DNA from 4 places in the Shewanella sp. S1-58-MNA-CIBAN-0166 genome. Region 4 is predicted to be linked to each of the others. Evidence: predicted binding sites of a transcription regulator. Region 4 holds the regulator's gene; each other region holds the start of a gene.

Region 1 (8,162 bases), on a different contig from region 4:
CCTAGGACAATTAGCCTACCTTAATGGTTTGTGGGAGGCGGTAGGCGAAAACCAGCCATTGTCGATAAGAGTGCAGATCGATGGTGGCGATATTAAAGTGATTAACACCACTAGCCTAGTGATAGCCAATGCTGCGCCATTTACCAGCTTGTTAGCGCTAGGTAATGGCGAGCCCAATATTACCGATGGCTTGTTAGATATTACCTGGATTGAATCGAGTGAGACATCGCCACAACAGTTATTGAGTATGACCGAGTTGCTATTTGCAGGCTTAACTGGAGAACGTGAAGATAATCAACAGAGTCAAATTCATCATGAGCAAGCAAAAAAAATCTACTTAAACACAGATTCGTCTTGCCAATATGTGATCGATGGTGAGTTATTTGAATCAGAAGATTTGTGTATTAAAGTCAAACCCAGGTCATTAAATGTGCTTGTGCCAGAAGCGAGCAAACACGTTTAATGAATGGGCGTTTAATGACGCTATGGTTCGTCTGAACCGGTTTGGTCTTCGTATTTACTGAGTTTGTTGTAAAGGGTTTTGACGCTAATACCGAGCTGTTTGGCAGTATCATTTTTATTGCCCAATGAGTTGTCGAGCGCTTGATAAATAGCTACTTTTTCAAGTTCATCTAAGCGCATACCAGCAGGTATTTGTACGTCGTCAGCTAAAGGCTCAGTTGATGGTTCCAGAGGTGTCACCGTGATATGACTTGGTAAAATAGTATCTTCTGCCAAAATATATGCACGTTCTATTGCGTGTTTTAGTTCGCGAACATTTCCGGGCCATTTTTGTTGTTGGATAAGTTTAATCGCATCATCTGAAAAGGTTTTAGTCAGTTTTTCAGCAGTATTTCGGTAGGCTAAAAAATGTTGTGCTAGGCCACTGATGTCATTGCTACGATCGCGTAATGGTGGCACTAGGATAGGGAAATGCGCTAAACGAAAATATAAATCTTCGCGGAAACGCCCAGCATCAATAGCGTCAGCTGGATCGCGATTGGTGGCAGCAACAATGCGAACATTGGCTTTTTTAAGCTGTTGTGAGCCGACAGAGCGATATTCATTGTTTTCGAGTACGCGTAACAATTTTACTTGATGTTCTAGCGGCATTTCGGTGACTTCATCAAGAAATAAGGTACCGCCTTCTGCTTGCTCGAATACACCACGGTGATCACGATGAGCACCGGTAAAAGCGCCTTTTACATGGCCAAACAGCTCACTGTCGACCAGTTCAGGGCTTAATGCACCACAGTTAATGGCGATAAATGGTTGGTTGATTCGGTGACTGGCCAGGTGAATGGTGTTGGCTACAAGCTCTTTACCCGCACCGCTTTCACCGACAATAAGTACGTTGCTTTCGGTTACGGCAACTTTACGAATAGTACGATACAACTTGTGCATTGCCCGCGATGAACCAACCAACAAACCGTATTGGTCTAGTTCACTAGAAAATGGCTGTTGTTGTTTTGTCGATTGTGACTGCAAGTCTTGGGCAAAGTCTTCTAAGGTGTCGTTGATTGCGTCGGCATCGTAAGGCTGACGAAAATGATAACCAGCGCTTTTTGACATTAAGTAATCTAAGTTAGGATTCGGTTTACCTTCGCTTAAGAAGATGAACTCAATATCAGACATTAACGCACTGTCAGTTAACTCTGCGTATTCTAGTTGGCTTAATTGCGATAATTCAATGATCGCAACATCTATCGAGTTACTGTGCAGTTGGTCTAACCAGGGCTGGTCAACTGAACTAGCAATCTTATTAAAGTGTTGGCAACTCGGTAAGGCAAGGAGTCGTGCTTCACCTTCTTGACGACGGTGTAGATGATAAAAAAGTGTTGGACGTGGCATACCGATTCACTCCCTGTGGTGTTAAGTCTAATGTTTACCAGTGATGTCGTGTTGACAATCACCAGTGATCATTCCGTGTAATTAGGTAATTAACTCAGACCCGGACAAATTATAATAACTTTAACTATTAGAAGGTTAATTAATTTTTGCCCATGTACATGGGGTGTTCATGGTTTAGTTTTTGCTTAATAAGGTGTGCTGTACCCGTATATGTTACACAACCCATCCAACAAAGTGCCAGTAAAATTATCGAATGCAGGAGGATTTACATTGAAATCATTTACTCGAGACGAACAGGCTGAGTCCGATGTATGGCTATTGCATGAGGCTATTGATTTATGCCAGGAAGGACAACAATTTTATGTCCAAGCCACATTGGGGACCGACGATTACAACATCAAACGAATTTTTATCCACATGGCCGACATTCGAAAATGCATGCTGGATCGTTTAACACCATTGTTTAGCGTGGTGCGTTCAAGCCAAGCAAGGCCGATAGACAGTCAAACTTATCATCAACAATCCTCACATCGACACTATGCTAAGGCTGAGCAGGTTATACAGCATAAGCCGTTACCCCAAGCGATAGCGGTATTGGTTGAAACCGAACAACAGGTCTTGGCTCATTTAAAGCAAACGGCTAGAAAAACTAAAAACCAGCGTGTTGCTAGCCAACTTGCCGAAGGTATTGCTTGGCTGCAAATGAGCTGTGACACCATGAAAAACCTCTCCGTTGCTCATACCTAGTCATATGCACGCACTAAAAAAGCGCATGATAATCAATATTGTCATGCGCTTTTTTATTGTTCGGGGTGTTGTTAATTAGTGGCTAACGCGTGTTTTTCTGACTGGTAACATAATGGTTTTGTATCTATTGAATTAGCCATAGTCTCAATATCTAGAGAGTTTATTGAATGAGAGATCAGGTTGATTTTGGCGAATCTACATTGAGATCCATTAACACCCATTGCGACGATGAAAAATTTACCTAGCGTCGGTAAAAAAGTCCGATATCGTTGTCCATAAAGTTTATTAAAATAAACACTAAAACCAGTTATTGTTAACTTTAACAGTTGGTTATGAAAGTTGGCATGGTTCACGCATTGTATTCTTTGAGATTAACAACGGAGGAAAACTTTATGAACAAGACCACATTATCTGTAGTAATGAGCATTATGTTAGGTTCAATGGCATTCGGTGCAAATGCAGCACAAGATTGGCAAGATGATGCAAAAGATGCGTGGATCGATGGTAAAGCTGAAACCACACTTTTGTTAAATGCAAATCTGAACTCATTTGATATTAATACCGACGTGCATGATGGCAACGTGACCCTAACAGGTAAAGTTAACAGCAGTGTTGATAAGTCACTTGCTGGAGAGTTAATTAAAAGCTTAGATGGCGTAAAAGACGTTAACAATGAGCTTTCGGTGATGAAGCAGCACAGTGATAAAGACAGCAAAGATTTAAGTGACTCACTCACAGATTCGAAAGTTGCTACTGTAGTGAAAACCCGATTATTATTCTCTGCTGACGTGTCAGGTTCCGATATTAACGTCGATGTCGCTAATGGCGTAGTGACATTAAAAGGCACAGTGTCGAGTGATGCAGAACGTGATTTAGCTTTAACCATAGCTAAAAATACCGATGACGTAAAAGATGTAGTCGATGAGTTACGTGTAACAGGATAATCTATTCGGTTATACTCAAACCAGCCTTTGGGCTGGTTTTTTTATGCCTAAAAAGCATGTGTAGCACTTAATACCAATCTCATTAAATATCTGATCAGTTCAGAGTCTCTCAGGTTTTTTAATTCAAGGCGCATTGATGTAGAAATGGCTGTTCCCTTTTAAATCGATGCAACACAGAAGTGGAATACCTGAGAGACTCCATTCTGGCGGGTTTCAAAGTACTTTATGCTGCGTTAGATGTTTTCAAAATAGAATCACTATTCGCTTCAATCATCTGCCTTGCCTACAGTACTTTGAACTCCCGCTGAAAGATCACATATTTAATAGGATTGGTATAACTTATGGATGCATTTTTCTGTGACAAACCATGTGATAAAACCGCTGTTAAATGTCATGCCGTGGTTGGCTTTGGCTAGTGTGTTGTGCCAAGCGCAAACCGATAAAGAAGTGGATCCCCTCAAGCAATATGAAGCCCAAAAGCGTTGTGAACAGTTGGTAGATAAGCATATGGACAATAGCTATCGTGATGGACGTGATGACAATATGCCGTTATTACAAGAGTCGATAGCCAATAATACCCATAGTGATTAATGCTGTTTCATTCAGAATGGTTCAAGCAATTTCTTACCATCTATTGACAGTCTTATTCGTTCTACTTTGCGTAGGCTTTTTTCTTATCAGAAACCTGACTGATGTTAATTACCTTTATGTTGAACACTTCTGTGGAGAAAACTGGGTTTAACGCAGCCGTATTAATAGATAATTGTTTGTTTCAAGGCCCGCTTACTGAGCTTAAGTCTTGTCGTAAACATGTTTAGGTTGTGTATATAGATGATGGGTTGATACGGAAATTGATCATCAAATAATTAATTTAGTAGAACAATTTATAGATAAAAGCACATGTTTTTGTTTGTTCGTAACTAAAGTTAGCCGACTGGTCTATTCTTAGTTATCCTATCACTAAAAAAGGGAGGCTAAATGAATAAAAGTGCAGCGAGTAGACAGTCAATATGCGTCGTAGGTGAAAAGCTTTTTGCGTTACACGGTTATAGTGCAGTGGGGATTAAATTGATTCTCGACGAAGTGGGTATTCCTAAAGGTTCTTTTTATCATTACTTTGCCAGTAAAGAAGCATTTGCCGCAGCCGTGGCCGAACATTATTTCCAGCAACGTATTCAACCTATCGCTATCGATTCAAGCGTAAACTTTAAAACCAATTTATCTACTGTGCTAAATGGATATCATCAACTCATTGACGAGCTGTTTAGTGGCAGTGAACCACGCGGCTGCTTGATGGGTAACTTGATGGTAGAGGTCAGTAGTCAGTCGCCGCAACTGCATCAAACCTTGAATCAGCTTTATGATCAATGGATCGGCCTATTGAGTGCACTTATTCAACAAGGGCAGCAACAAGGGCATATTCGTGCGGACTTACCGGCATCAACGTTAGCGAGTGTTTTTTGGTCAAATTGGCAAGGAACTATGCTACGCTGCCAAATTAAAATCGATAAAATGGCAGCTAAACGGGCTTTAGTGCAGTGCATACAAATGATGACTCGTTAACGCTAAGCGGTGCGGCGGTTATTTTTATTGTGTATTGCAGCAAAAATATTTATATTTCGGATGATTTTTCGGGGTTTGGAGTGGGTTGAATTGGCTAAAAGATTATTGTTTAGTTGTTTAGTGCTGTTGTTATCTGCATGTGCGTCTTCGCCTGCTGTGGTTATCGCGTCTAAGCCCATGGTGGTTCCTCCCATGCTTAAGCCAGAACCACCTAAGTGGAGTGAGTCAAACCTACTGAGTTTTCATAATCAATGGAAAGGCACTCCATATCGTTTAGGTGGCCTGAGTAGAAATGGCGTAGATTGTTCAGGGTTTGTGTATTTGGCCTACTTGAATATTGTTGGCGACAAGTTACCTCGTACCGTGAACTCGCAACGTATTTTAGGTAAAGAAATACCGCGTAATCAGTTAAAAACTGGCGATCTCGTTTTTTTCAAAACCACCCGAACCGTTCGTCATGTCGGTATTTACATGGGCAATGACCGTTTTTTACATGCCTCGACTAAAAAAGGGGTAAAAATTTCGAGTTTGAATAATATCTATTGGAAACCTCGTTTTTGGTTTGCAAAACGCTTAAAAAACCCAACTGCTGAGCAAAATATGTCGATCGCTAGTCTTGTTGATCATGTTCAACAGCAAGACGATTTATAATTTGGCAGCAGTTTAACTAGCTGGTGCCGTTTTTCGCTTAAACGCTAGGCCAGTATCTGAAATTCAGATTTGATGTTCTACCGCCTAGCGTCAGTATATCCATGTTATTTATAGCTATTTTAGGCTAACGCCACGACATAAACGGACCCACTATGCCAGACTCCAAGCATTGGACCTTAAAAAGTATTGCCAAAGAATTAGGTGTGTCGAATGCGACGGTATCTAATGCGTTTAATCGTCCAGATCAGTTGTCGGAAAAACGTCGAATAGACATTCTAGCTGCCTGTAACGAGCTCGGATATTTTGGACCGAATAAAGCAGCGCAATCTTTAAGGCGTGGCAAATTTGATACGGTAGCATTAGTGTTGTCGGACAGTATTGAATACATGGTGTCTGATCCCGTGGCCAGTAAGTTTATGAAAGGCGTTGCGGCAGTTTTTGAGCAACATAAAATTAATTTACTGTTGTTTTCTGGCAGTTCTGACAATGTGAATGGCGTAAATGATTTTGTCGATGGTTTTATTTGTTATGGCCGTCCTCGCAACCGTTTATTGGCCGAGCAATTAAAAAAAATCCGTAAAAAAGTGGTGACGGTCGACTTTAATATTCATCGTAGTGCTTCGGTGAGTATCGATAATAAAGCCGGTGCCTATGAAGTGGCTAAATTGGCAATTCAATCTGAGCAAGATCAGGTCGCAATTCTTGGATTACGCTTGCTCGACACTCACTTAACCTGTCGCGTGTATGATATTCATTCTATGGAAATCGACACTTCAGTAGCACATCAGCGTTTGCAAGGCTATTTGGATGCCATTGGTGATACTGGGGTTAAGCTTGGTGATGATCGCATTTGGAATATTCCTGAAAGTAATGCCGACTTTGCTGCTATAGCAGCCAAAGAAGCGCTTAATTGTGTACCGCGTCCTAATGTATTTTTGTGCATGAGTGACCTCATTGCCTTGAGTTTAATGCGCGAGGCAATCCAACAAGGTTTGCGGATCCCTGAAGATATTCGTGTGGTGGGTTTTGATGGTATTGATGAAGGCTCACGAGCTATCCCGCCGCTGACAACCGTGTTCCAGCATTCAGAACAAAAAGGTCGTAAAGCCGCAGAAATGTTTATTGCTGATGCCCATCATGCTGAAGTGTTAGGTTATGAACTTTCTCGTGGTGGCAGTTGTTGATGTAATATTGATGACCGGACGAATTTTGATACAAACAGTTTGATACAAACAGTTCGATACAAATATATCGAGACAATCAGATCGAGACAATCATATCGATACCAACAAGGCGCCTAATTAGGCGCCTTGTTTACGTTTAAGCTTAAATCAAACGGCAGATTAACCGCGGTGTTTAGCCAGTAAATCAGTCAGTACAATGTGAGTCGATTGCTGAGATTCAACGATGTTGATATGGGCTTCTTTGGTGGCAAAATTAACGCTTAACTTGGCTGAACTGTCGCCATGCACCCAACAAAGATCTAACTGATTAGCCTGGTTTGTCATGGTGAACTCACCATTAAAGGCATCGACTTTATTGCGTAGAGTGATCAGCTCACATAGCGCTTTAACAACCGGTTTTTGCATGGCAGTTTGAATGTCGCTTACCTGTAGATAAGGGCGGTTAATGTCGCGACCTACTTGAGTTTGATTCAGTAACTCCATGGCATTAGGCACTGCCAGTAAACCGGTGTAATACACCTGCGGAATACCTGGAGCAAAAAATTGCACGCTTCGAGCGATTAAATAATCAATGTCATTTTGGCCAAGCGCATCGTAGTAGGTGCAATTAACTTGATATAGATCGACATTGCTGGCTGCCGCGCCCGTTGCTTGTAAGCTTTCACCTTTGCTATTGCTATGGATGCGGTTAACTAAGTTATCAATTTCTGCCGCTGTTAATAAACCTGCTTTATTGCCGACCGGGCCAGCGTCAATAATGCCAATGCCGTCATGAGTATCTAATACCGTGACACAGTTGCGTGGGGCAATGGATAGCCAATGGCTTAATGCACTGACATCTTGGCTAAATAAGCTGTGGAGAATCAATGGTGGCAGCGCAAAGTCGTACACCATGTCTACGCGCTTAGCGATATCGAGCTGGGTCATGTAATGCGAGTGAATTTCGGCAAGGGTGGTCATGCCTAGGCTGTTGGCTTTTTTGGCTAACTCATCGACAAATTCAAATGATTCTTCAATCATAAAACAGCTAGTGCCTGGTTTTTTAATGGCATAACCCGCAGCGTCAAGACGAATAAGATCGACTTTGCTTTCATGAAAACGCGTTAGCACCTTGTTTAAATGTGCCTGACCTGCAGCGGTATGCACATTAATATCAATTTGATTTGAGGTAAAGGTCGTCCAAAACTCGGCTTGTGTACCGTCGGCGAGTTTATAGGTGGTG
Region 2 (8,162 bases), on a different contig from region 4:
ACTATGACTGTATTGATGTAGGTAGCGCTGAAGAGGCTATTTTGGCCCTAAAAGCCAACCAATTTGATTTGGTGATTAGTGATGTGCAAATGGACGGTATTGGTGGCATGGGCTTGTTAAGCTATTTACAACAAAACCAACCTAAATTGCCAGTATTGTTAATGACCGCTTATGCCACTATTAACAGTGCCGTGAGTGCGATGAAATTAGGCGCGGTGGATTATTTGGCTAAACCGTTTGCGCCTGAAGTGTTATTGAATCAGGTGTCACGCTATTTACCTTTAAAACAAAATCATGATAAACCCGTGGTAGCAGATGAGAAAAGTTTAGCGCTGTTGTCGTTGGCTCAACGGGTAGCAGTATCTGATGCATCGGTAATGATTATGGGTCCAAGTGGCTCAGGTAAAGAAGTGTTAGCGCGCTATATTCATCAACATAGCCAACGCCATGATCAGCCGTTTATTGCGATTAACTGCGCAGCAATACCAGAAAACATGTTAGAGGCCACTTTATTTGGTTACGAAAAGGGTGCATTTACGGGCGCTTATCAAGCATGTCCAGGCAAGTTTGAACAGGCTCAAGGCGGCACTATATTACTTGATGAAATATCTGAGATGGAACTTGGCTTACAAGCTAAATTGCTCAGAGTATTACAAGAGCGCGAAGTAGAGCGTTTAGGTGGCCGTAAAACCATTAAACTTGATGTTCGAGTGTTGGCAACCTCAAACAGAGATTTAAAAGCGATGGCAACATCAGGTGAGTTTAGGGAAGATTTATACTACCGAATTAATGTGTTTCCGTTAACGTGGCCAGCGCTGCATCAGCGTCCTGCAGATATATTACCGCTAGCGCGCCATTTGCTGATTAAACATGCTAAAGCATTTAATATGGCTTCTGTGCCTAAGCTTGATGATGCTGCCACTCGGCGTTTATTAACTCATCGTTGGCCGGGTAACGTGCGCGAGTTAGATAATGTTATTCAACGAGCGCTGATATTACGGGTTAATGATGATATTGGTGTCAATGACATTATTTTAGATTGTGCCGATGTGAAGTTAGTTTCAACTGAATGTGTTGATGCGGATAAGCCAGCCGAAGTTGACGGTTTAGGTGACGAACTAAAAGCCCAGGAACATGTCATTATTTTAGAAACTCTAAATCAATGTCAGGGCAGTCGAAAAATGGTCGCTGAAAAGCTTGGTATAAGCGCCCGTACGCTACGTTATAAAATGGCCAAAATGCGTGATATGGGTATTCAATTACCTGCTTAACGCAAATGTTGTCAGCAATTCGTTAGTTTACGTTATGATTTAATAGCCTAATCAAGTCTATTTTTTTATTGTTAACTCACATTATTAAAAAAGTAACCTGTTGCATTTAATGGAGAGGTTACTTTTGCTTGTGCTTGTGTTCTCTCCCTCTTTTATCGACGAATCTTTTACTAATTGTAATACTGGCATCTAAATTGCTTTAACTCCTTATCAGTTATTGTTGTCGTCAAAAAGTCGACGAAAGGGAGTTACACCATGCAGATTAGCGCAAATCCATTAATGCAAGAAATGCAATCGCTTCGCGGCGAAATAGCCCCTTCTATTGGTTCATCAATTCGTCCCAACCTTACCCAGCAAGTGAATAACACCACGGGTGCTGATTTCAGTCAGTTACTGTCTCAAGCGGTGGGTAGCGTTAATGAGCTGCAACAAGCATCATCAAGTTTAGCGACTCGTTTAGACATGGGCGACACCACGGTGACGTTGTCTGATACCGTTATTGCGCGTGAGAAAGCCGGCGTAGCCTTTGAAGCAACGGTGCAAGTACGTAATAAGCTCGTCGATGCTTATAAAGAAATTATGAGTATGCCTGTTTAGTCGCCGACGGTTTTGAGCACTAAATAACATAACAACATTAGATATAGCAGGTACGTATTGTGAGCACAGACATTATGGTAGGTTCGGGTTCAACAGCCGATGGCGGTGTCCAACAAGAGAACAAATCTGGACTTCTTGGTGGCGTTGGTGGTGCAGATATGATGCGTCAAGTCATCATGATTCTGGCATTAGCAATATGCCTTGCTATGGCTGTTTTTGTGATGATGTGGGCTCAAGAGCCTGATTATCGCCCACTTGGTAAAATGGAAACCGCTGAGATGATCCTCGTCTTAGACGTGCTTGATAAAAACCAAATCGATTATCAAATTAACGTCGATGTGGTTAAAGTGCCTGAAGATAAGTATCAAGAAGTTAAATTACTGCTCAGCCGTGCCGGTATTCAAAGTAGTACTCAAGCAAATGATTACTTAAACCAAGATAGTGGTTTTGGTGTCAGTCAGCGTATGGAACAAGCACGCTTAAAACAAAGCCAAGAACAAAACCTAGCCAGAGCCATTGAAGAGTTAAAAAGCATTAGTCGTGCGAAAGTGATATTAGCATTACCAAAAGAAAATGTTTTTGCCCGTAATGCATCTAAACCCAGTGCCACAGTGGTCGTTAATGTACGTCGTGGTGGTTTGGGCCAGGAAGAGATTGATGCCATTGTTGATATCGTAGGCTCTGCTGTTCAAGGGCTTGAACCTACTCGTGTGACGGTAACCGATTCAAATGGGCGCTTACTCAATTCCGGTAGTCAAGATGGCGCGTCTTCTAGAGCACGTCGCGAGCAAGAGCTAGTACAACAGCAAGAGGCTGAATACCGTAAAAAAATCGAATCAATCTTAATGCCAATTTTAGGACCTGAGAATTTTACTTCTCAAGTCGATGTGAATATGAACTTTACCGCAGTAGAGCAAACCGCGAAGCGTTTCTCTCCTGATTTACCGGCGATTCGCAGTGAAATGATCATTGAGAGAAATTCGTCAGGTCAAAACTCTGGCGGTATTCCTGGTGCGCTAAGTAATCAACCACCGATGGAATCTGATATTCCGCAAGTGGCAGGTGAAGCAACAACCTCAACCATGTCTGGTGACTCATCAAAAGAAGCTACGCGTAATTATGAATTAGACACTACCATTAGCCATACCCGTCAACAAATTGGGGTGGTTCGTCGTGTTAGTGTGTCTGTTGCGATTAATTTTAAACCTGGCCAAGTTGATGAGAACGGCCAAGTCACTCGCGTGCCGAGAACAGAACAAGAATTAACTAATATTCGCCGCTTATTAGAAGGCGCGGTAGGTTTTAGTACCCAGCGTGGTGATGCGTTAGAAGTGGTAACGGTGCCGTTTATGGACCAGTTAATTGAAGTGCTACCTGAGCCAGATATGTGGGAGCAGCCTTGGTTCTGGCGCGCGATTAAATTGGCATTAGGTGCAATTGTTATTTTAGTGCTCATTCTCGCCGTAGTGCGACCTATGCTTAAGAAGCTAACCAATCCTAATGGCATCAACATGCCTGACGATATTCGTCCAGGACATGAGTTAGCTGAAATTGAAGATCAGTATGCAGCAGATACCTTAGGTATGCTTAATACCAAAGAGGCGGAATACAGTTATGCCGATGATGGGTCAATTCAAATACCTAATTTGCATAAAGATGATGATATGATTAAAGCAATTAGAGCGTTAGTGGCAAATGAGCCTGAACTTTCCACTCAAGTGATTAAAAACTGGTTACAAGACAATGGCTAATGAAAAAAAAGATAAAGCAGCTAAAGCAGAGAAATCAACAGCATTTGACCCCGAGTTAATTACTGGTGTTGAAAAAACGGCTATTTTACTGCTCAGCTTGAGTGAAGCAGATGCGGCGTCAATTTTAAAACACTTAGAGCCTAAGCAAGTGCAAAAAGTGGGTATGGCGATGGCAGCAATGGATGACTTTGGTCAAGAAAAGGTCATTGGCGTTCACCAATTATTTTTAGACGATATTCAAAAGTTTTCTTCTATTGGTTTTAACAGTGAAGAATTCGTCCGTAAAGCGTTAACTGCAGCACTGGGTGAAGATAAAGCCGGTAATTTAATTGAACAAATTATCATGGGCAGCGGAGCTAAAGGTCTGGATTCATTAAAATGGATGGATGCACGTCAAGTGGCCACCATTATTCAAAATGAACATCCGCAGATTCAAACAATTGTATTATCGTATTTAGAACCCGATCAAGCTGCTGAGATTTTTAGTCAGTTCCCTGAAAATACCCGTTTAGATTTGATGATGCGTATTGCCAATCTTGAAGAAGTTCAGCCTGCGGCATTGCAAGAATTAAACGACATTATGGAAAAACAATTTGCGGGTCAAGGCGGTGCGCAAGCGGCTAAAATGGGTGGCCTAAAAGCGGCTGCTAATATCATGAACTATCTCGATACCGGTGTTGAGAGTCAAATCATGGAAACCATGCGTGAGTCAGATGAAGAAATGGCGCAGCAAATACAAGACATGATGTTTGTGTTTGAAAACCTCATTGACGTTGACGACCGCGGTATTCAGGCATTGTTACGAGAAGTACAGCAAGATGTGCTGATGAAAGCACTCAAAGGTGCGGACGAAGCGTTGAAAGAGAAAATTCTGGGTAATATGTCTAAACGTGCAGCTGAATTGCTCCGTGACGACTTAGAAGCCATGGGACCTATCCGTATTAGTGAAGTTGAAGTGGCACAAAAAGAAATTCTGTCTATTGCCCGTCGACTCAGTGACAGTGGTGAGATTATGCTAGGCGGCGGCGGTGGTGACGAGTTCTTGTAACCATGCGCATATTCATTAGTGTGACAGTACTGGCGGGTATTTCTATTTGGATATCTGTCAGCTATCTGTATTATTAGGTTGTTAGTAGTACTCTTAATATTGTGTACTACTGTTAATATTTTTGTTTTGAGCCAATGTTTTTAACAACACAAGTGATGAATTATGCCTGAATCAAAACCGCCTAAAGATGCACTCACTACCGATAGCGAGGCTGAATTTAGTCATTGGCAGCTACCTGATATTACCAAAGATAGCAGTCTAGAACCTTCAAACTTTTTTGGTCATTTCGCTGAAGCTCACACACCTAGTCCTGTTACTGGGGCTGAGAAGTCTATGGCGCCACCGACGATGGCGCAAATTGAAGAGATTCGTGCTGCAGCTGAGCAAGAAGGGTTTGAACAGGGTAAGCAAGACGGTCATCAACAAGGATTAGAGCAAGGGCGTTTAGAAGGACTGGAGCAAGGTCATCAACAAGGTTTTACTCAAGGCGAGCAACAAGGATTAGAAGCTGGGCAAATTAAAGCCAATGAGCTTATAGCACAACTTAACCACATTATTTCCCAATTCGAGTTGCCATTATCCATTTTAGATAATGAAATTGAAGCGGAATTGTTGGCCATGACAATCAGTTTAGCCAAATCGGTTATCGGCCATGAGCTTAAGACTCACCCAGAACATATATTATCGGCGCTACGCCAAGGCGTTGACGCACTTCCATTAAAAGAACAGTTGGTTAAACTACGCTTTAATCAGGCTGATGCTGAACTCGTAAACCAATGTTACAGTGCCGAGCAACTGCAAAAAAATCAGTGGCAAATCGATATCGATCCGACGTTATCTAATGGTGACTGTATGATTGAAAGCGTTCGTTCTGCTGTCGATTTACGTGTAGAACAGCGTATTAACCAAGTGTTTAGTGAGTTAGACGCTCAATCGAATCAGTTAGCAAAAAATGTCCAGCAGCAAAAATCAACTCATCCACAATATCAAACCACAGCAGTCGATAATTTTAGTGAACATCAGCAAGCAGCTGAACTTGCTGGTAGAACCGATAATACAGAAAACACCGATAGGGACGAGATTGGCCAAGGTGATGTTGAAGAGTCTGGCGCAGAGATGGGCGCTGATACCGTTACTGAAACATTAGAGCAACACGTTGATACTTCTTCGGCAGCGTCAATCGATGCTGAAGACTCTGATGTTGTTGATTCTGATGCTACTGTAACTCTCGATACAAGCACGACGTTCAATACAAATGCGCCTCTTAATTCAAATGCACAAGCCGATACCTCAACAGCTGGTAAAGTCGCAGACGCTCAGCAACAGACGAAAGACCTATCTCAAGGAAATACCGATGAGCACTCGTCAACATAAACTACTGAACAAATTCGCGGTACATCATAAACACGTTTTACCGCTGCGACCAGTTGCAAGCGGCCAGTTAGTTAGGGTAGTTGGTTTAACGCTTGAAGCGACTGGATGCCGCGCGCCTGTTGGTAGTTTATGCTCTATTGAAACCATGGTTGGCGAGTTGGTTGCTGAGGTTGTCGGCTTTGATGACAAATTACTGTATTTAATGCCTATTGAAGAGCTCAGAGGCGTTTTACCAGGTGCCCGTGTAAAGCCTTTAGGTGAACAATCAGGATTAAATGTAGGCTTGTCATTATTAGGCAGAGTATTAGACGGTAGCGGCGTGCCGTTAGATGGTTTAGGCCCGCTTAATACAGATCAACATGCATCGCGTCATGGTCCTTATATTAATCCATTATCTCGACGAGCGATTACTGAACCGTTAGATGTCGGCGTTCGTGCCATCAACTCGATGTTAACGGTTGGTAAAGGGCAGCGAATGGGCTTGTTTGCCGGTTCTGGTGTGGGTAAAAGTGTGCTGCTTGGCATGATGACTCGAGGATCGAAAGCCGACATTATTGTGGTGGGGTTAGTGGGCGAGCGTGGTCGTGAAGTTAAAGAGTTTATTGAAGAAATTTTAGGTAAAGAAGGTCGTGCGCGCTCAGTCGTTGTGGCGGCACCAGCGGATACTTCTCCGTTAATGCGCTTACGAGCCTGTGAAACTTCCACGCGTATCGCCGAGTATTTTAGAGATTTAGGTTACGATGTACTATTGCTGATGGACAGTTTAACGCGTTACGCACAAGCACAACGAGAAGTCGCTCTTGCTGTCGGTGAGCCACCTGCAACCAAAGGCTATCCACCTTCAGTATTCGCTAAGTTACCGCGTCTGGTCGAGCGAGCGGGTAATGGCGGTGCCGGACAAGGTTCAATTACCGCTTTTTATACGGTATTAACCGAAGGTGACGACCAACAAGATCCTATCGCCGATGCTTCTCGAGCAATTTTAGATGGTCATATTGTATTATCTCGTCAGCTTGCTGATTCGGGCCATTATCCCGCTATTGATGTAGAAGCATCGATTAGCCGTGTCGCGCCAATGGTGATAAGTGAAGAACATTTAGAAGCGATGCGTAAAGTTAAACAGATGTATTCGCTGTATCAGCAAAATCGCGATCTGATTTCAATTGGGGCGTACTCACAAGGCAGCGATCCTAGGATTGATAATGCCATACGCCTACAACCTGCAATGAATGCCTTTTTGCGGCAGGGGTTTAAAGACCCGGTGACGTTTGAAGAAAGCCGAGTCATGTTGACTCAAATTGCCGCACAGTGTCAGGGATAATATCAATGACTCGAACTGACCCACTATTAACGGTATTGAAGTTAGCTACCGCAGCAGAAGACCAAGCGGCATTACAGCTTAAGTCTGCGCAATTTGAAAAACAAAAACGCCAGGGGCAGTTGGACGCGCTAAACAACTATCGTTTAGATTATATGAAGCAGATGGAAGGGCACACAGGGACTACATTACGTGCTAACCAATACCATCAATTTCATCAATTTATTCGCCAAGTCGATAGCGCTATTACCCAGCAAGTTGCCGCGGTTAAAGATGCTGAAAAACAAGTCGGTTATCGTCAAATTCATTGGCAAGAAAAACAACAAAAACGCAAAGCGGTAGAGATGCTATTAAGCCAAAAAGCAACTAAAGCGATGGTGATAGAAGCTAAGCGCGAACAAAAAATGTCGGATGAATTTGCTATGCAGCAATATTTTCGCCGAAATCTTAAATAACACTACCTGCCAAATGACTCTCTAGTCCTAATATCGTTTTACGGTTAACTTTTTTCATTACTCTTTTTGTTTATTTAATCCACCGAAAAATTAACCAGTTAATGAGTATTGGCATTTAAATTGCTTATTATCAATAATTGAAATGAAAATCGTCAGCGAAGCGACAGTGAATTCCTATTTATAAGGTTTTCATGATGACCTTATTGATATAGCGAAATGAACCGTTATATGACGCATAAGGTTTGAATACTGAGCAATTTTTTAGATGACCAATAACTTAACCTTGTTTGATTGAGTGGAGTAGATTATGCAGCAGATGAGCAATATCTTACTTGGCAGTAGCAGTAA
Region 3 (8,162 bases), on a different contig from region 4:
GGTTTGCCAGTCATTTGCTCCAGCTTGTTTCTGCTGGATTGCTACTGGGTCTTTAAGCAATTCTGGTGGTAAATCTTGCGGTAAAATTTCTTGTCCGGACGCCATTACGGTTAACCAACGACAAGTATTCTCAAGTTGACGAACATTACCCGGCCAAGGAAGGTTAGCCAATTTTACCGCGGTTTCTTTAGTGAGTATTTTGGGTTCAACGCCAATCTCTTTCGCTGCGGTGCTTAAAAAGTGATTGGCGAGTTGGGCAATGTCTTCACGGCGCTGCGATAACGGCGGTAAGTGTACTCTGATCACATTGAGGCGATGAAACAAATCTTCGCGGAAGGTGCCTTTTTGCACCTGCACCTCAAGATTTTGATGCGTCGCAGCAATAATACGTACATCAACTTGCACTGCTTGATGACCGCCGACACGATAGAACTGGCCGTCGGCAAGGACTCGTAATAATCGCGTTTGCACATCGATTGGCATGTCACCGATTTCATCTAAAAATAGCGTGCCACCATTGGCTTGTTCAAAACGACCTTGGCGCACGTTGGCGGCACCAGTAAAGGCGCCTTTTTCATGGCCAAAGAGTTCAGATTCAATCAAATCTTTTGGGATGGCAGCCATATTTAATGCAATAAAGGGTTTGTCCTTACGCGGGCTGTGTTTGTGCAATGCACCAGCGACTAATTCTTTACCAGTACCAGATTGGCCATTGATGAGCACACTGATAGATGAGCGAGATAATCGGCCTATGGCACGAAACACTTCTTGCATTGCCGGGGCTTCACCAATAATTTCAGGGGTTTTTATGGTGGTATCAATAACGGGTTGTGGTGCTTGCTCTGTTGCATGTGTGAGTGCGCGTTCAACTAAATTAATGGCTTCATCAATATCAAATGGTTTTGGTAGGTATTCAAATGCACCTGCTTGATATGCGCTCACGGCACTGTCTAAGTCTGAGTGGGCGGTCATGATGATCACTGGAATATGCGGATAATGCAGTTGTAAGCGATCAAGCAAGGTTAAGCCATCAGTACCTGGCATGCGGATGTCTGAAACGATGACTTGAGGTTGTGATGCTTCTAAAGCTTGCCACAAGGATTCTGCAGCAGCAAAGCTAGCCGTTGACAGTGATGCGCCTTTAAGGGCTTTTTCGAGTACCCAACGGATCGAACTATCATCATCGAGGATCCAAACTTGTTCACTAATGTTCATGTTACTACCTCATTCTGCCTACAAAGGGCATGCTAGTTATTGTAATGGCAGGTTAATAATAAATTCGGTATGCCCTGGTGCCGAAACACAATCAATGCGACCGCCGTGTAATCGGGCAATGTTATGCGCAATGGATAATCCTAACCCTGAACCCTCGTCACGTCCGGTGACCATAGGGTAGAAGAGGGTATCCATTAACTCAGCAGGAATACCGGGGCCGTTATCAATAATGGATAAGGCGAGTACCACTTTATAGCGCTGTGTTCCAATGGTGACTTGATGTTGAGTGCGAGTGCGAATGACAATGTCGCCACCACAATGTTCTAACGCTTGTATCGCATTTTGCACAATATTCAATACGGCTTGCTGCATTTGATCTGGATCCATCTGAATATCTGGAATCGATGGATCATAATCTCGTTTTAAGCAGATATTGTCTGGCAGTGCCATTTCGACTAACTTAAGCACTTTTTGAATCACTTGATGGATATTGTGTTCAGCATGTTGCGTTGGTCGTTGTGGGCCAAGTAAACGGTCGACTAAATTACGTAATCTATCTGCTTGTTCGATAATCAGACTGGTAAATTCTTTTAATTCGGGCGAGTCGAGCTCTCGCGATAACAACTGCGCAGCGCCTCTAAGGCCGCCCAGTGGGTTTTTAATTTCATGGGCTAAGTTACGTACCAAAAACTGTGCAGCTTGTTGTTGGGCGTCCATATTAAGCTGCTGATGAATGCGACGTTGTTGGTCTACTTGACGTAATTCTAAAATGCTGAGGTTATTGTCATTTTCAATTGGCATCAAGGTGATATCAATGGTGTGATGTTGGCCGTCTAGGGTAATTAATGCGGCGGTATTGACCGTGAGTCCTTGGCCGGCATTAATGGCATCGCGTAGTAATTGTGGCTCAACCCCCATCAGTTGATAAAGCTCAGGAAGCGTTTGCTCGAGTAGCTTATGGTTACCTACTCCCAATAATTGTGCGGCCGCGGCATTAGCATAGCTCGGCTTGAGCTCGTTATTAATAACAAGCACTGCGGTGACTAAGTGATTGAGAAGGTTATTTGTGTCCATTAGCCGTCCTAGTATAGGGTTGCACCATTATAATGCACCACTTTGGTGCATATCACAACCCGGAACACACAAGCACTTTGTAAGATAAATAGTCACGAAAAATTTCATAAGCTAATGAATGAACTGATTTTTATCTTAATCATTTAGACTTTTTTGCAGGTCCAAATACAGATGCTTGGTGAAGGAATATCTTTCTAGGAGAGCTTGATGCAAGGACTTTGCCGCTTTGTGTTACAGCGTTAACAACCAACGAGTGTTGACCTCTATTAATGCCGGTTAATTGGAATGTATTCGATACTTGAGCAGGACCAGTGATAATGCCATCGACTGCTAATGTCATCAGTACACCACGAGGTAGTTGAGGATTGACGCTCACCGACACGCTAAATGCGCCGTTATTGTCACGCACAGTAGCTTCTTCTTGGGGAGAGGTAATCGAAATCGTGTAGTTAATTGATGCTTCTGTTGTTGGGATGACATTGATTTTTGTTGGGGTGTCAATCGTCATGTTGTTTTGGGTGTTTTCATTTAATTCAACAGCTTCGGCATTATTTTTTTGTTCATCTGAGTAATGAACTTTGCCATTTTCATCTACCCAACGGTATACGGTAGCAACACTTTGGGCGCTCAATAATAGCAAACTAATAAGTATGATAAGGCGCATGATGTACTCCATAAAACGACAGTTTTAATAGAGTAGACGTTTTTATAAAAAAAATCAGCTTAAACTGTTTAGTTAAGCTGAATCGAAGCGGCAATATTAAACCGCTATTGTTTATTTAGGTGCAACAACACTAGATGTATTGGCAGCAGTATTCTGAAATTTGATCTGTTCGGATACTGAAGCTCACATTTGGTGCAAGCTCAAACTGGCTTGCTTCAGCATATGCAACCCACTCAGTTTTACCCGGTAATAACACGTCAAATTTGCCAGAAATAACCTGCATTATTTCACCTTGAGCCGTTGAAAACTCATATTCACCAGGCAATACCACACCAAAAGTTTGTTTACTACCATCAGCTAATACTACGCTTCTGCTTATCACTTTACCGTTAAAATACACATTGGCTTTTTTAGCGACGCTTACCTGTTGCAACATACTCATATATTTTCCCTAAAAATGATCTTGGTTTGAATCTATCTGCGTTTACGTAAAATATCTAGTTAAATGTTTTCATGTTGTATCACGAGAGTCGCTTCGCTGCTAGAGACAGCTTCAGAAACGATAACAAGCGATAACAAGCGAACGCTGCGTGCAGTCTAGCACCTAGGCTCTTGGCTTGTCATCGCTCGTCAGCGCTTGTCATCTCAGGGATAGAGAAAGCTTCGCTGCTAAGCAGTTGACTTTATAGCCTCTAGCCGCGGAGCGTACTAGCAGCGCAGCGTCCTAGGCCTTTCGCTTTTAGCCTGTATAGACTAGACAACAAAAAGCCCAGATGCATGCATCTGGGCTTTTTAGGTCTCAATGAGTGGCAGACGTTGCCACTCATTGATGGTAATTAACTGCGGTTATTACGCTTACGCTCATTCTCAGTTAAGAATCTCTTACGAACACGGATGTTCTTAGGAGTTACTTCAACTAATTCATCATCATCGATGAATTCAAGAGCTTGCTCAAGAGTCAATGTGATAGGCGTAGTCAATACTTGTGCTTCATCAGTACCTGATGCGCGCATGTTAGTTAGCTGCTTACCTTTCAAACAGTTTACTGTCAAATCGTTAGAGCGAGCATGAATACCCACTACTTGACCTTCATACACTTCAGCAGCGTGACCAATAAACATACGACCACGGTCTTGCAAAGCAAATAGAGCGAATGTTAGTGCTTTACCTGTTGCGTTTGAAATCAATACGCCGTTAGCGCGTTGACCAATATCGCCACCTTTGTGTGGACCGTAGTGATCAAATGAATGATAAATTAGACCAGTACCAGATGTTGCTGTTAAGAATTCGGTTTGGAAACCAATTAAGCCACGGCTTGGGATAACGAAGTCGATACGTACACGACCTTTACCATCAAGCTGCATGTCTTTCATTTCGCCTTTACGAACACCTAATTTTTCAATTACGGTACCTTGATGATCTTCTTCAACGTCAACTGTTACAGTTTCGTATGGTTCATGTAGCTCACCATCGATTGTTTTTAGAATAACTTCTGGACGAGATACGGCTAATTCATAACCTTCACGACGCATGTTTTCAATTAAAATCGATAAGTGTAATTCACCACGACCTGAAACGCGGAAACGGTCTGGACTTTCTGTTTCTTCAACGCGAAGTGCTACGTTGTGAACTAATTCAGTCTGTAAACGTTCAAGAATGTTACGTGAAGTAACATACTTACCTTCTTTACCCGCGAACGGAGAAGTGTTTACTTGGAATGTCATCGTTAGTGTTGGTTCATCAACAGTTAACGGTGGCATTGCTTCTACTGCATTCACTGCACAGATAGTATCAGAGATTTTAAGCTCGCCTAAACCTGTAATAGCAACGATGTCACCAGCATTTGCAATTGGCACTTCAGTACGGTCAAGACCCATGTAACCTAATACCTGGCCCATTTTACCGTTACGTGTCTTACCGTCAGCGCCAATAATGGTCACTTGTTGGTTAGTCTTAACGCTACCACGGGTAATACGGCCAATACCGATAACACCCACGTATGAGTTATAATCGATTTGAGAAATTTGCATTTGGAATGGAGCTTCTGCATCAGCATCTGGGAAAGCTACTTTCTCAACGATAGTTTGGAATAGCGGCGTCATATCATCGCTTGCTACATCTGGATCTAACGTTGCAAAACCATTTAATGCCGAAGCATAAACGATTGGGAAATCTAGTTGTTCGTCAGTGGCACCTAAGTTAACGAATAAATCGAATACTTGGTCAATAACCCAATCTGGACGAGCACTTGGACGGTCAATTTTGTTGATAACAACAATTGGCTTAAGGCCTTGAGCGAATGCTTTCTTGGTTACAAAGCGAGTTTGTGGCATTGGGCCATCAACTGCATCAACCAACAATAATACTGAGTCAACCATAGATAGAACGCGTTCAACTTCACCACCGAAATCGGCGTGGCCAGGAGTATCTACGATATTAATACGGTAGTCGTTCCACTGGATGGCAGTGTTCTTTGCCAGAATGGTGATCCCACGTTCTTTTTCAAGATCGTTAGAATCCATAACCCGCTCAGTAGCTTCTCCACGAGATGCAAGGGTTCCTGACTGCGCCAACATTTTGTCAACCAAGGTTGTTTTGCCATGGTCAACGTGGGCAATAATGGCGATGTTACGTAAATTCTCTAGCACGGATAAACCTCTAAACCAGCAAATAAAAAAAAAGGATCTAACAGTAGTTATAGATTATAGCTACTGTAAAAAAGCGTGCCATTCTACTTCACAGCAGCTTTTGTAGATAGGATTATTTTTGAACACTTGTAAATCTATCGCTTGCTATGGATTAATAAACAGCATAAAACGTATATATATGAAGCATAACCATGGTGTAAGACAAAACTGTGACATTGGCTAAAACAGCAACATTAACATGACGCACCATTATGGACTTTTGCACCATGATGAAACATAGTGATGCACGAGGTTGGTGCAAGGTTATGATTTAGAAGATTTGGAAACTTTCTCATCTTCATAAAATCAATTAGTTAGCGATCTGGCATGAATATCGCTTTATTGCTGATAATTATGAAAAGATTCGTTTTCCAGGTGCATCATCTGGCGAATAGCAAGATTATTTAAGGGACAACCCTTTACCCTACCGGAGGCTTGAGAATGTCAGTTGAATCAGTTTTAAAACAACTTGTAGAGTTAGAAGTTAAGTTTGTAGACTTACGCTTTACCGACACTAAAGGTAAAGAGCAGCACGTTTCTATTCCTTCTCATCAAGTAAATGAAGATTTCTTTGAAGACGGTAAAATGTTTGATGGCTCTTCAATTACAGGTTGGAAAGGCATTAATGAATCTGACATGGTGCTAATGCCAGATCCAACCACTTTCGTATTAGACCCTTTCACAGAAGAAACAACAGCGCTTATTCGTTGTGATATTTTAGAACCTGGTACTATGACAGGTTATGATCGTGACCCACGTTCAATTGCTAAAAAAGCTGAAGCTTACCTAATTTCTACTGGTATTGCTGACACAGTATTGATTGGTCCAGAGCCAGAGTTCTTCTTATTTGACGATGTCCGTTTTGGTACCGACATGTCAGGTTGTTTTGTTAAGATTGACGCAAAAGAAGCATCATGGAACTCAGCTAAGAGCTATGAAGAAGGTAACACGGGTCACCGTCCAATGGTGAAAGGTGGTTATTTTCCAGTTGCACCAGTTGATTCTTCACAAGATTTACGTTCGGCAATGTGTTTAGTACTTGAAGAAATGGGTCAAGTAGTTGAAGCGCATCACCACGAAGTAGCAACTGCAGGTCAAAACGAAATCGCAACACGTTTCAATACGTTGACTAAGAAAGCTGATGAAATTCAAATTCTAAAATACGTTGTTCATAACATGGCGCATGCTTATGGTAAGACAGCGACATTTATGCCAAAACCAATCGTTGGTGACAACGGTAGTGGCATGCACGTGCATCAGTCTTTAGCTAAAGACGGCGTAAACTTATTCGCAGGTGATAAGTATGCTGGTTTGAGTGATTTAGCGCTTTATTACATTGGCGGCATTATTAAGCATGCTCGTGCATTGAATGCGTTCACTAACCCAAGCACTAACTCTTACAAGCGTTTAGTGCCACATTTTGAAGCGCCTGTAATGCTTGCATATTCTGCACGTAACCGCAGTGCTTCAATTCGTATTCCAGTGGTACCAAGCCCTAAAGGCCGTCGTATCGAAGCGCGTTTCCCTGATCCACATGCAAACCCATACTTAGGTTTCTCAGCATTACTTATGGCTGGTCTTGATGGTATTCAAAACAAGATCCACCCAGGTGAAGCAATGGATAAAGATTTATATGACTTACCTCCTGAAGAAGCTGCTGAAATTCCACAGGTTGCAACGTCATTAGAAAACGCACTTGAACATTTACAAGCTGACCATGAGTTCTTGACTAAAGGCGGCGTATTCAGCGAAGACTTTATCCAGTCTTATATCCAACTTAAAACGGCTGAAGCAGAACGTGTTGCACGTACTACTCACCCACTTGAGTTTGAGATGTACTACAGCTTGTAATTCTTGAATACAATTGCTTAAACAAGCAAACCAATAAAAAACCCGATAATTGATTATCGGGTTTTTTTTTGCTCAAAAGAGGTGAGAATGATAGTTTTCAGCAAATGTCAGAAGAGGTGATAAACAGCCGTGAAGAGTTATCTCAACGAGTCAGAGATCGCACTGCAGATTTAGTTATTGCCAAAACTAAAGCGTTACATTTAGCCAATCATGATGTGGTGATTGGACTCGCTAATCGGTTGTCGAACAGGCAGGCAACTGAGCGTTTACGGGATAAAAAACAGCCGTTCTCAATCCTTTTTATCGATCTCGATGGATTCAAAGTCATTAATGATACTTACGGGCACGGCATTGGCGATGCTTTGTTAGTCAAAATTGGTCAACAAGTAAGTAAGCATTTGTTTCCGAGTGAAATTCTTGCGCGTTATGGTGGTGACGAGTTTGTATTACTTTTACCGAATGATATCGACAGTGACGCTGTTATGGCCACTGCCAACAGTGTTCTTAAACTGATCAAACAACCTTTTCAAATAGGCTCACATTCTTTAATCATTAGTGCATGTATTGGCGCTGCCATTTATAATGGTGTTGATAGCGATACAGATAGCTTAATCCATCGTGCTGATGTTGCGATGTATCAGGCTAAACATGCCGGCAAAAGTCAGGTGATA
Region 4 (8,162 bases):
GCATATTGTTGGTCAATGAGTTGCCATAACACCTGACGATTTTTGGGCGGTGATGATTCGAGAATAAGGGCGACATCGTTAGGTGACATGGTATGTAGCATGTTACGGGCATGGACAAACAGACCACTGTCTAGTGCTTGAACGAGTTGATTGAGACGTTGTTCTGTTATCTCATTGTCTAGGTACTCTTTACCCATATATCTACTTCCTATTCGTCATACTTATATTATTCAGTATGTCATTATTCTGGGTTTCTCAGGTTGTACAGTTCAAGGCGTATAAATGCAGAAATAGCTGTCTTTACGTAAGACAATGAAATGCAGAAATAAAATACTTAAATGACTTCTGCGGTGAAATTCTGCAGCAGCCAATGCTGCTTTACATACTATAGACGTACCACGTCACGGAAACAGAGTTGCACTGGATCCGTTGCTAGAAGCGGTAATGTCTTTATCATGTTAAACGCTAACTCCCGCAGAATGAACTGATACTAATGAGATTGGTATCAACTGCGAGAGATAAACCTAAGGGCTAATATTTTTGAGGGACTGATGTCTACTGGTGATCATCAATGTCGTGACAGTTTGGTTAGTATGGCCTAGTCATTTAGAGGCCGCATAAAATAAGGATGACGGTGGCTTAAAGCATGAGTAACTTGCAGCTATTCACACATTACAGGCTATTTATAAATTCAATGCGATTAAAAAATTAACAAGATTCATCAAATTTAGCATTAATGAGATCACACACTGCGTTTAATGCCACTTCAGCATCTGGGCCTTGAGCTGTCACCGTAATCATTTTACCGATACCACTTTCAAGCATTAATAGCCCAAGTACGCTAGCTGCGCTGGCGTTTTTTTCGCCTTGAGTTAAGGTGATGTTAGCATCAAAATCCGCCGCTAACATCGCGAGTTTTGTGGCGGCACGGGCGTGTAACCCCAATTTATTTGAAATGGTCACTTGGCGTTCAAGTTTGATCATTGACGCGATCCTATGCTCACTTAGTTATTAGTATCACTGATATTTAATTCTCTGTGGCGAGCATTAACCGTGTGTTTACTGCCTTGTCGAAATCGTTTTGCTAATTGATCTGCAATATATACCGAACGGTGCTGACCACCAGTACAACCAATCGCGATGGTAAGGTAACTGCGATTGTTACGTTCTAAATGCGGCATCCAAGTTTCAAATAGGTTTTCAATTTGCCAAATAAATTTATTAACTAATGGCTGACGACCTAAAAATTCTTGTACGGGCTCGTCTAAACCCGTAAATGGACGCAGTTCTATTTCCCAATGTGGGTTGGGTAAAAAGCGTACATCAAACATAAAATCTGCTTCTGTCGGCATGCCGTGTTTAAAGCCAAAAGATTCAAAGTTAATCACTAACTCTTTATCAACACTGCCTAATAATATTTGCCTAACTTGGTCGCTTAATTCGTAGATATTTAGCGCAGAAGTGTCGATATAGTGATCAACAATTTTTGCGATAGGCTCAAGTAAACGGCCTTCTAGTTTTATCGCTTCTTGCAGTGAAATATGATTTTTAGATAACGGGTGTAATCGACGTGTTTCGCTGTAACGTTTAAGCAATACTTTGTCATTGGAATTTAAAAAGAAACTGATAATTTCAGTGTCATTTTGAAGTAGTGCCAATTGGTCTTGAAGCACTTTACCTTGTTCTGCAATGTTACGAACATCAACGCTAATCGCAACCAAATCATTACTGCCTTTAAGCTGGGCTAATAATGTGCCAATGAGTGGTAAAGGCAAATTATCAACACAATAATATCCTAGGTCTTCTAATACTCTCAGGGCAACGGATTTCCCTGAGCCTGAACGTCCCGATACTATAACTAGTTTCATGCAGTAATAACCTGATAAAGTTCTGTTGCGTCGTGAGTTTTACGAAGCTGTTTCAATATTTGCTTATCGCTTAACTTTTGGGCCATGCTCGATAACGTGCCTAAATGTTGTTGGCACTGGTCTGCAGGGACTAACAAAGCAAATAAAAGATCCACGGGTTGCTTATCGATTGCATCAAAGGCAATGGCTTCTTCACATTTAATAAATATCGCGATAGGGTGATCGATGGTCGTTAATCTACCATGAGGTATCGCAATGCCATTTCCTATACCTGTGCTACCCATTTTCTCTCTCGCTAACAGGCTTTCAAAAACCTCTTGCGAAGACAGGGTTGGGTACTGGGCAGCGACTAAATTGCTGATGAGTTCCAGTACTTTTTTCTTACTGCCCGGTGTGGCACAGGTAGTGCATTCCGGCTGCAGAATGGTACAAAGTTCCATCGTTAGTGTTTTGTATTCTTCTCTTTGTGTTTAATTACCTGACGGTCGAGTTTATCGATCAGGGCGTCTATTGCAGCATACATATCAGTACTTTCTGACATTGCAAAAATTTCTGCGCCATTAATGTTGATTTTGGCTTCTGCTTTTTGTTGTAATTTTTCTACATTGAGCACAACGTGTACATTATGGATCTGATCGAAGTGTCGTTCAAGCTTTGAAAATTTACTGTGGATGTATTCACGTAAAGATTCTGTTATTTCGACATGACGTCCAGTCAGACTTATTTGCATAAAAAATCCTCCATTGCCTAGTAGGTTATAAACTCTTACGTTGGTTTGAGGGCGGGATCATCATTGCTTCACGGTATTTTGCTATCGTACGACGAGCAACGTTTATGCCCTGTTCTGCCAGAAGCTGAGCCATTTTACTGTCACTCAGTGGTTTTTTCTGGTTTTCTGCGGCAACCAGCTTTTTGATAAAAGCACGAATGGCCGTTGATGAGCATTCCCCGCCATCGTCAGTACTGACATGGCTAGAGAAGAAGTATTTTAGTTCAAATAATCCTCGAGGGGTGTGCATATATTTTTGTGTGGTGACTCGTGAAATGGTCGATTCATGCATTTCTACGGCTTCAGCGATATCATTGAGCACCATAGGCTTCATGGCTTCTTCGCCATATTCAAAAAAGCCTTGCTGAAATTGCACAATGCAATTTGCCACTTTAAGTAAAGTATCATTACGGCTTTCAATACTTTTAATAAACCATTTAGCCTCTTGCAGATGGCCTCGAATAAATTGACTATCCGACGGGTTTTTACTGCCTCTAGCCATGGCCGCGTATTGTTGATTAACACCAATTTTAGGCATGTTGTCTGGGTTTAACTCTACTACCCAACGGCCATTTTTCTTTAATACTGTGACATCGGGAATCACGTATTCATCATCCATGGGGGTAATTAATAAGCCCGGACGAGGATTGAGTGTCTGGATTAAAGTGATTGCGTCACGTAACTCATTTTCTTTTAGTTTTGTTTTACGCATCAATAATCTGAAATCACGGCCAGCAATTAACTCTAAATAGCCTTTAATTAACAAACGGGCATTATCGATATGGGGTGTGTCGTTAGAGTATTGCGCTAATTGAATAAATAGGCATTCACTTAAATCACGTGCAGCAACACCCACAGGGTCAAAGTGTTGAACGCGTTTTAATACCGCTTCAACCTCATCGAGTTCCACATTTTCATCACCCATGGCTTCGAGAATATCTTCGGTACTTTGGGTTAAATAACCGCGTTCATCAATGGCATCAATAATGGCGGTGGCAATGGCGAGATCGGTGTCTGAAAATGGAGTGAGATTTTTTTGCCATTCTAAGTGTTCGTACAAACCTTCGGTGGTTTCACCTTGAAAGGGCATGTCGTCATCGCGCATGCTTGCACTGCCCGAACCTGACATAGGTGAGGCTGTGTATACTTCATCCCATGTGGTATCCATGGCTAAATCATCCATGGTTTCTTTGGTCATGGATTCTGTTATGTCGACGGTGGAAGTGTCTTTTTCGACATTAACAATACTGTTGTCACTAAAGTCTGTATCCGCTTGGTCGCGGTTTTCTTTTAAGGAGTCTTTTGCTTCAGAAAACTCATCTTCTATTTCAAGCAATGGATTTGAATCTAATGCTTGTTGGATTTCCTGCTGTAGCTCCAATGACGATAATTGCAGTAAGCGAATGGCTTGCTGCAATTGTGGGGTCATGGTTAAGTGTTGACCCATTTTAAGTTGGAGTGACGCTTTCATTTACCGCTTATCCCTAGATGATTTTCCATAAAAATGACAATCTCGAACTGTAATGGATTGCCATAAACATCAATGACATTTAACGTTGTTTAGGTATCGTTCAATGAAATGAGTTAGCTAGACTAAAAGGCCAGTAAAGTAACTATAGCTTGAATTGTTCACCTAAGTACACAGCTCGAACTTGTTGATTACTTAATATCTCATCAGGTGTGCCTTCGGCAATTAAATTACCCTGGCTGACGATATAGGCTCGCTCACAAACGTCTAGCGTTTCACGTACGTTATGGTCGGTAATTAATACCCCTAAACCGCGATTTTTAAGTTGTTGGATGATTTTTTTAATGTCGATGACCGAAATAGGATCAACACCAGCAAAGGGCTCATCAAGCAAAATAAATTTTGGATTAGCAGCTAAAGCGCGCGCAATTTCAACTCGACGACGTTCGCCACCCGATAACGACATACCTTGGCTGTCGCGTATGTGAGTAATGTGGAACTCTTCGAGTAGATGCTCAAGTTGCTCAATACGTTGGTCTGTGCTGAGCTCCTTGCGAGTTTGTAGTACGGCCATTATGTTGTCGTAAACGGTAAGCTTGCGGAAAATACTGGCTTCTTGTGGTAAGTAACCTATACCTTTGCGGGCGCGCAAATGCATTGGATCGGCAGTAAGGTCGTCATCGTCAATCAATATTCGGCCTTTATCGCTTTTTACTAAGCCGACAACCATATAAAAGGTGGTGGTTTTGCCTGCACCATTGGGGCCTAAAAGACCGACAATTTGGCCTGTTTTAACCGTTAAACTCACATCTTTAACAACTTGACGAGCTTTATAGCTTTTAGCTAGATTTTCAGCGGTTAAGGTAATTTGGGTCATGGTTTGATCTGCTTGTTAACAGGAATTTCAGGGAGTTTTTGCTTTGGCGCCGACTCGTCTTGGAAATTCTCTGGTTGAATGATGGTGATTACCCGATCTTGCCCTGTACCAGTACTTTCGGCAATCAGCTCTTGAGCACTGATGTTGTACTTGATTTTATTACCGGTAACCTGGCTACCTGATTGATCAAGTTTGGCGTTGCCAGTCAATGTGAGTGTAGTGGTGGCAAGGTCATAGCTAATTTCGTTAGCACTTGCGGTACCAATTTTACCGTCATCTAATTCTTGTGAAAATGTAGCCGGGGTGCCAGTAGCAATTAATCTCTTACTGGTGGTGTTTTCAGGGGTAAACGCCCGTAACTGATCTGCATTGATATTAATCGTGCCTTGGACAATCGTTACCGGACCATTAAAAACAATTTGATTATTCTTAATGTCGGCAGACTGACTGACTGAAGCGATTTTCAATTCTTGTTTCAGATCCCCTTGTTTCGCTATGGCAGGCAAACTCAATATACAAAGTATGCTACTTAATAACATAACATTGGCGCGAGTGTGGAGACGATTAATGTGGCTCATATGTTCCTTCTACCTGGCTTAGTAGCGATAATTTTTGCGAATTCAAGTCAGCATGTAGGCCTAAACCTTGAATAATAAACCCTTTACCTTTGATGTACACCATCTCTTGTGAGGATCCTATCATAGTGGTTAAATCCACCGTAATAGCTTGGGTACTCAGTGACTGCAGGGGTTCTTCTATATCAATGGCATCAATAATAACATTATTTTCTAATGTGACTTTGCTGGTATTTTTATTCAATTGCCCACGGTCTGCACTTAATTGCCATTGTGCTTTACCGTTTTCAGGGTAAATGAGGTAAATAGGTTTGGTAAAGTGAGTGATGTCACTTGAGGCGTAATGCTCCATGTGTTCGGCGCTGACTCGACTTTCGACGAAACCTAGTTGATTGAATTCTGTAGTGCGTAGGTTATCTGCAACAAAATCTGGGCGCTCAATACCGCGTATTTGTACCGCATCCATTTCACTGCGTTTTACTTGTGCTTGCCAGTACAATATAAAAGCAAGCCCAAAAAAAGCAATAATACCTAGCGTGACTCTACTCATATACTCATACCATGAGCACTGGCAAATTTATCTTGGCTTAATAGTAATAAATCGGTGAGTTCACGCAGTGCGCCGTGGCCACCATTGAGGGTGGTTGTCATATGGCACTGTTGTTTGACAAACGGATGACCATCACCGACACAAACGGCTAGTCCTACGGCTTTCATTACTGGTAGGTCTACCATGTCATCGCCAATGTAAGCCACTTCATCAGCAGTCACATTATAGAGCGACAATAATTGCTCAAAAGGCTCAAATTTATTATCAATACCTTGATAAATATGTGTTACACCTAATGCCGTCATGCGGTTTTCAACAATCTTGGATTTACGTCCTGTTATCACGGCAACATGGATACCACTGGTAAGCAAAGAACGCACACCATAACCGTCACGAGTGTGGAACGCTTTGAGTTCTTCACCTGCATTACTGAGGTAAATACGTCCATCTGAAAATACTCCATCGACATCACAGATTAACAGTTTGATTTTTTGAGCTCGTTGCCAAATATCATTGCTGACAGGGCCGTAAAATCCTTGGTGAAACGAGGTTGATTCTGACATGATTAAATGACTCCAGCTTTAACCATATCGAGCATGTTTAATGCTCCGATCGGTTGATGTTTTTCATTAACGACAATCAGTCCGTTGATGCTCTTTTCATCCATGATTTGCAGTGCTTGTGCGGCTAAAATCCCCGCAGGGCAGGTCACACAATTTTCGGTCATAACCTGGGCAATAGGAGTGATTCGAAGATTCACGTCTGCATCGATAACCCGGCGTAAATCACCATCGGTAAAAATGCCCACAAGTTTATTGGCATGGTCGACTACTGCCGTCATGCCAAGGCCCTTTTTAGATATTTCATAAAGTGCCTCAGTAATACAAATATCATCATTGACGATCGGTAAATCATCGTCTTTATGCATGACATCGTCGACTTTTAGAAGTAATTTTCTTCCAAGAGAGCCACCAGGGTGTGATAAGGCAAAGTCATCACGAGTAAAACCTTTTGCTTGTAATAAAGCAATGGCTAATGCATCGCCCATAGCAAGTGTTGCAGTGGTGCTGGAAGTGGGTGCTAATCCTAATGGACATGCTTCTTCTTGCACTTGAATGCATAAATGGATTTTGGATAAACGCGCCATATTGGAGTCTGGTTTACCGGTCACCGCAATCACTGGTACACCCATACGTTGGATAACAGGCATTAATGTCAGTATTTCGCTTGATTCACCAGAGTTGGAAATGGCGAGTACAATGTCATTTTTGGCTAATGCGCCCAAATCACCATGACTGGCTTCACCAGGGTGAACAAAAAATGCCGGTGTGCCGGTGCTGGCAAAGGTTGCGGATATTTTGTTACCAATATGACCTGATTTGCCCATCCCCATGACAATCACTTTACCTTTACACTGCATGATCAATTGACATGCTTGGTCAAACTCAACCGAGTCTACATATTGATATAAATTATCTAAGGCAGCTTTTTCTATATCAATGACTTTACGACCCCATTGTCGAAATTGAGTGTGATTTACCATACGACTCTCTCTGTTAGCTTAATACTTTACCTTCATGCTCCAATCTAATGCGACTGAAAGACAACAATTTGGTACGCAATAAAGGTGATTAATAATAGTGCGCCATGCCAGCGAGTAAGTTGTTGCTTAGCGCCACTGGATAATACTAAAACGGCTAATGCTGCACTGGTGCCTAATACCATATAGAAGTCTCTTCCACTGGCTGAAGCATCTATTTCACCAGGGGAGATCAATCCTGGTAGTGCCAGTACCGCAAGAATGTTAAACAAGTTAGACCCAACAATGTTACCAATGACAAGGTCGTGTTCTTTTTTTAATACTCCAGCAATACAGGCCGCTAATTCTGGTAGGCTGGTTCCTACTGCGATAATGGTTAAGCCAATCACCAGATCTGACAACCCATAAAACGTTGCAATACCTACAGCGCCATCGACCATCCAACTTGCTGATAGGGGGAGCAATATAATACCGACAACCAGCCAAATGATAGCATGAAAGGTTGGCACATTTTT

The links. Region 4 encodes sigma-54, which starts transcription at its own class of promoters, with help from an activator protein. Its sites were predicted from a motif close to GTTGGCACGNNNNTNGNNT; they were not measured.
Region 1: a site for sigma-54 is predicted at 2,937-2,955, ahead of AAEY99_RS02965 (BON domain-containing protein). Genes of this name have one in related genera too.
Region 2: a site for sigma-54 is predicted at 1,453-1,471, ahead of fliE (flagellar hook-basal body complex protein FliE). Genes of this name have one in related genera too.
Region 3: a site for sigma-54 is predicted at 5,962-5,980, ahead of glnA (glutamate--ammonia ligase). Genes of this name have one in related genera too.

What each region holds. Positions count from the first base shown of each region.
Region 1 is NZ_JBEOPN010000003.1:27,571-35,732, forward strand. Features, by position in the region: gene AAEY99_RS02950 (diacylglycerol kinase family protein) at 1-463, shown strand, start outside; gene AAEY99_RS02955 (sigma-54 interaction domain-containing protein) at 484-1,851, opposite strand; gene AAEY99_RS02960 (glutamyl-tRNA reductase) at 2,122-2,598, shown strand; gene AAEY99_RS02965 (BON domain-containing protein) at 2,991-3,542, shown strand; gene AAEY99_RS02970 (hypothetical protein) at 3,900-4,133, shown strand; gene AAEY99_RS02975 (TetR/AcrR family transcriptional regulator) at 4,521-5,105, shown strand; gene AAEY99_RS02980 (C40 family peptidase) at 5,166-5,756, shown strand; gene AAEY99_RS02985 (LacI family DNA-binding transcriptional regulator) at 5,909-6,940, shown strand; gene gtfA (sucrose phosphorylase) at 7,100-8,162, opposite strand, start outside.
Region 2 is NZ_JBEOPN010000031.1:44,533-52,694, reverse strand. Features, by position in the region: gene AAEY99_RS17040 (sigma-54-dependent transcriptional regulator) at 1-1,271, shown strand, start outside; gene fliE (flagellar hook-basal body complex protein FliE) at 1,527-1,868, shown strand; gene fliF (flagellar basal-body MS-ring/collar protein FliF) at 1,940-3,619, shown strand; gene fliG (flagellar motor switch protein FliG) at 3,612-4,667, shown strand; gene fliH (flagellar assembly protein FliH) at 4,830-6,041, shown strand; gene fliI (flagellar protein export ATPase FliI) at 6,022-7,362, shown strand; gene fliJ (flagellar export protein FliJ) at 7,368-7,814, shown strand; gene AAEY99_RS17005 (flagellar hook-length control protein FliK) at 8,122-8,162, shown strand, end outside.
Region 3 is NZ_JBEOPN010000001.1:163,255-171,416, reverse strand. Features, by position in the region: gene glnG (nitrogen regulation protein NR(I)) at 1-1,215, opposite strand, end outside; gene glnL (nitrogen regulation protein NR(II)) at 1,252-2,289, opposite strand; gene AAEY99_RS00770 (DUF4124 domain-containing protein) at 2,429-2,953, opposite strand; gene ppnP (pyrimidine/purine nucleoside phosphorylase) at 3,084-3,395, opposite strand; gene typA (translational GTPase TypA) at 3,790-5,601, opposite strand; gene glnA (glutamate--ammonia ligase) at 6,082-7,491, shown strand; gene AAEY99_RS00750 (diguanylate cyclase domain-containing protein) at 7,560-8,162, shown strand, end outside.
Region 4 is NZ_JBEOPN010000029.1:54,527-62,688, reverse strand. Features, by position in the region: gene mgtE (magnesium transporter) at 1-197, opposite strand, end outside; gene AAEY99_RS16575 (HPr family phosphocarrier protein) at 709-984, opposite strand; gene rapZ (RNase adapter RapZ) at 1,005-1,868, opposite strand; gene ptsN (PTS IIA-like nitrogen regulatory protein PtsN) at 1,865-2,308, opposite strand; gene hpf (ribosome hibernation promoting factor) at 2,311-2,598, opposite strand; gene AAEY99_RS16555 (RNA polymerase factor sigma-54) at 2,624-4,108, opposite strand; gene lptB (LPS export ABC transporter ATP-binding protein) at 4,251-4,982, opposite strand; gene lptA (lipopolysaccharide transport periplasmic protein LptA) at 4,979-5,560, opposite strand; gene lptC (LPS export ABC transporter periplasmic protein LptC) at 5,547-6,107, opposite strand; gene kdsC (3-deoxy-manno-octulosonate-8-phosphatase KdsC) at 6,104-6,670, opposite strand; gene AAEY99_RS16530 (KpsF/GutQ family sugar-phosphate isomerase) at 6,673-7,650, opposite strand; gene AAEY99_RS16525 (calcium/sodium antiporter) at 7,695-8,162, opposite strand, start outside.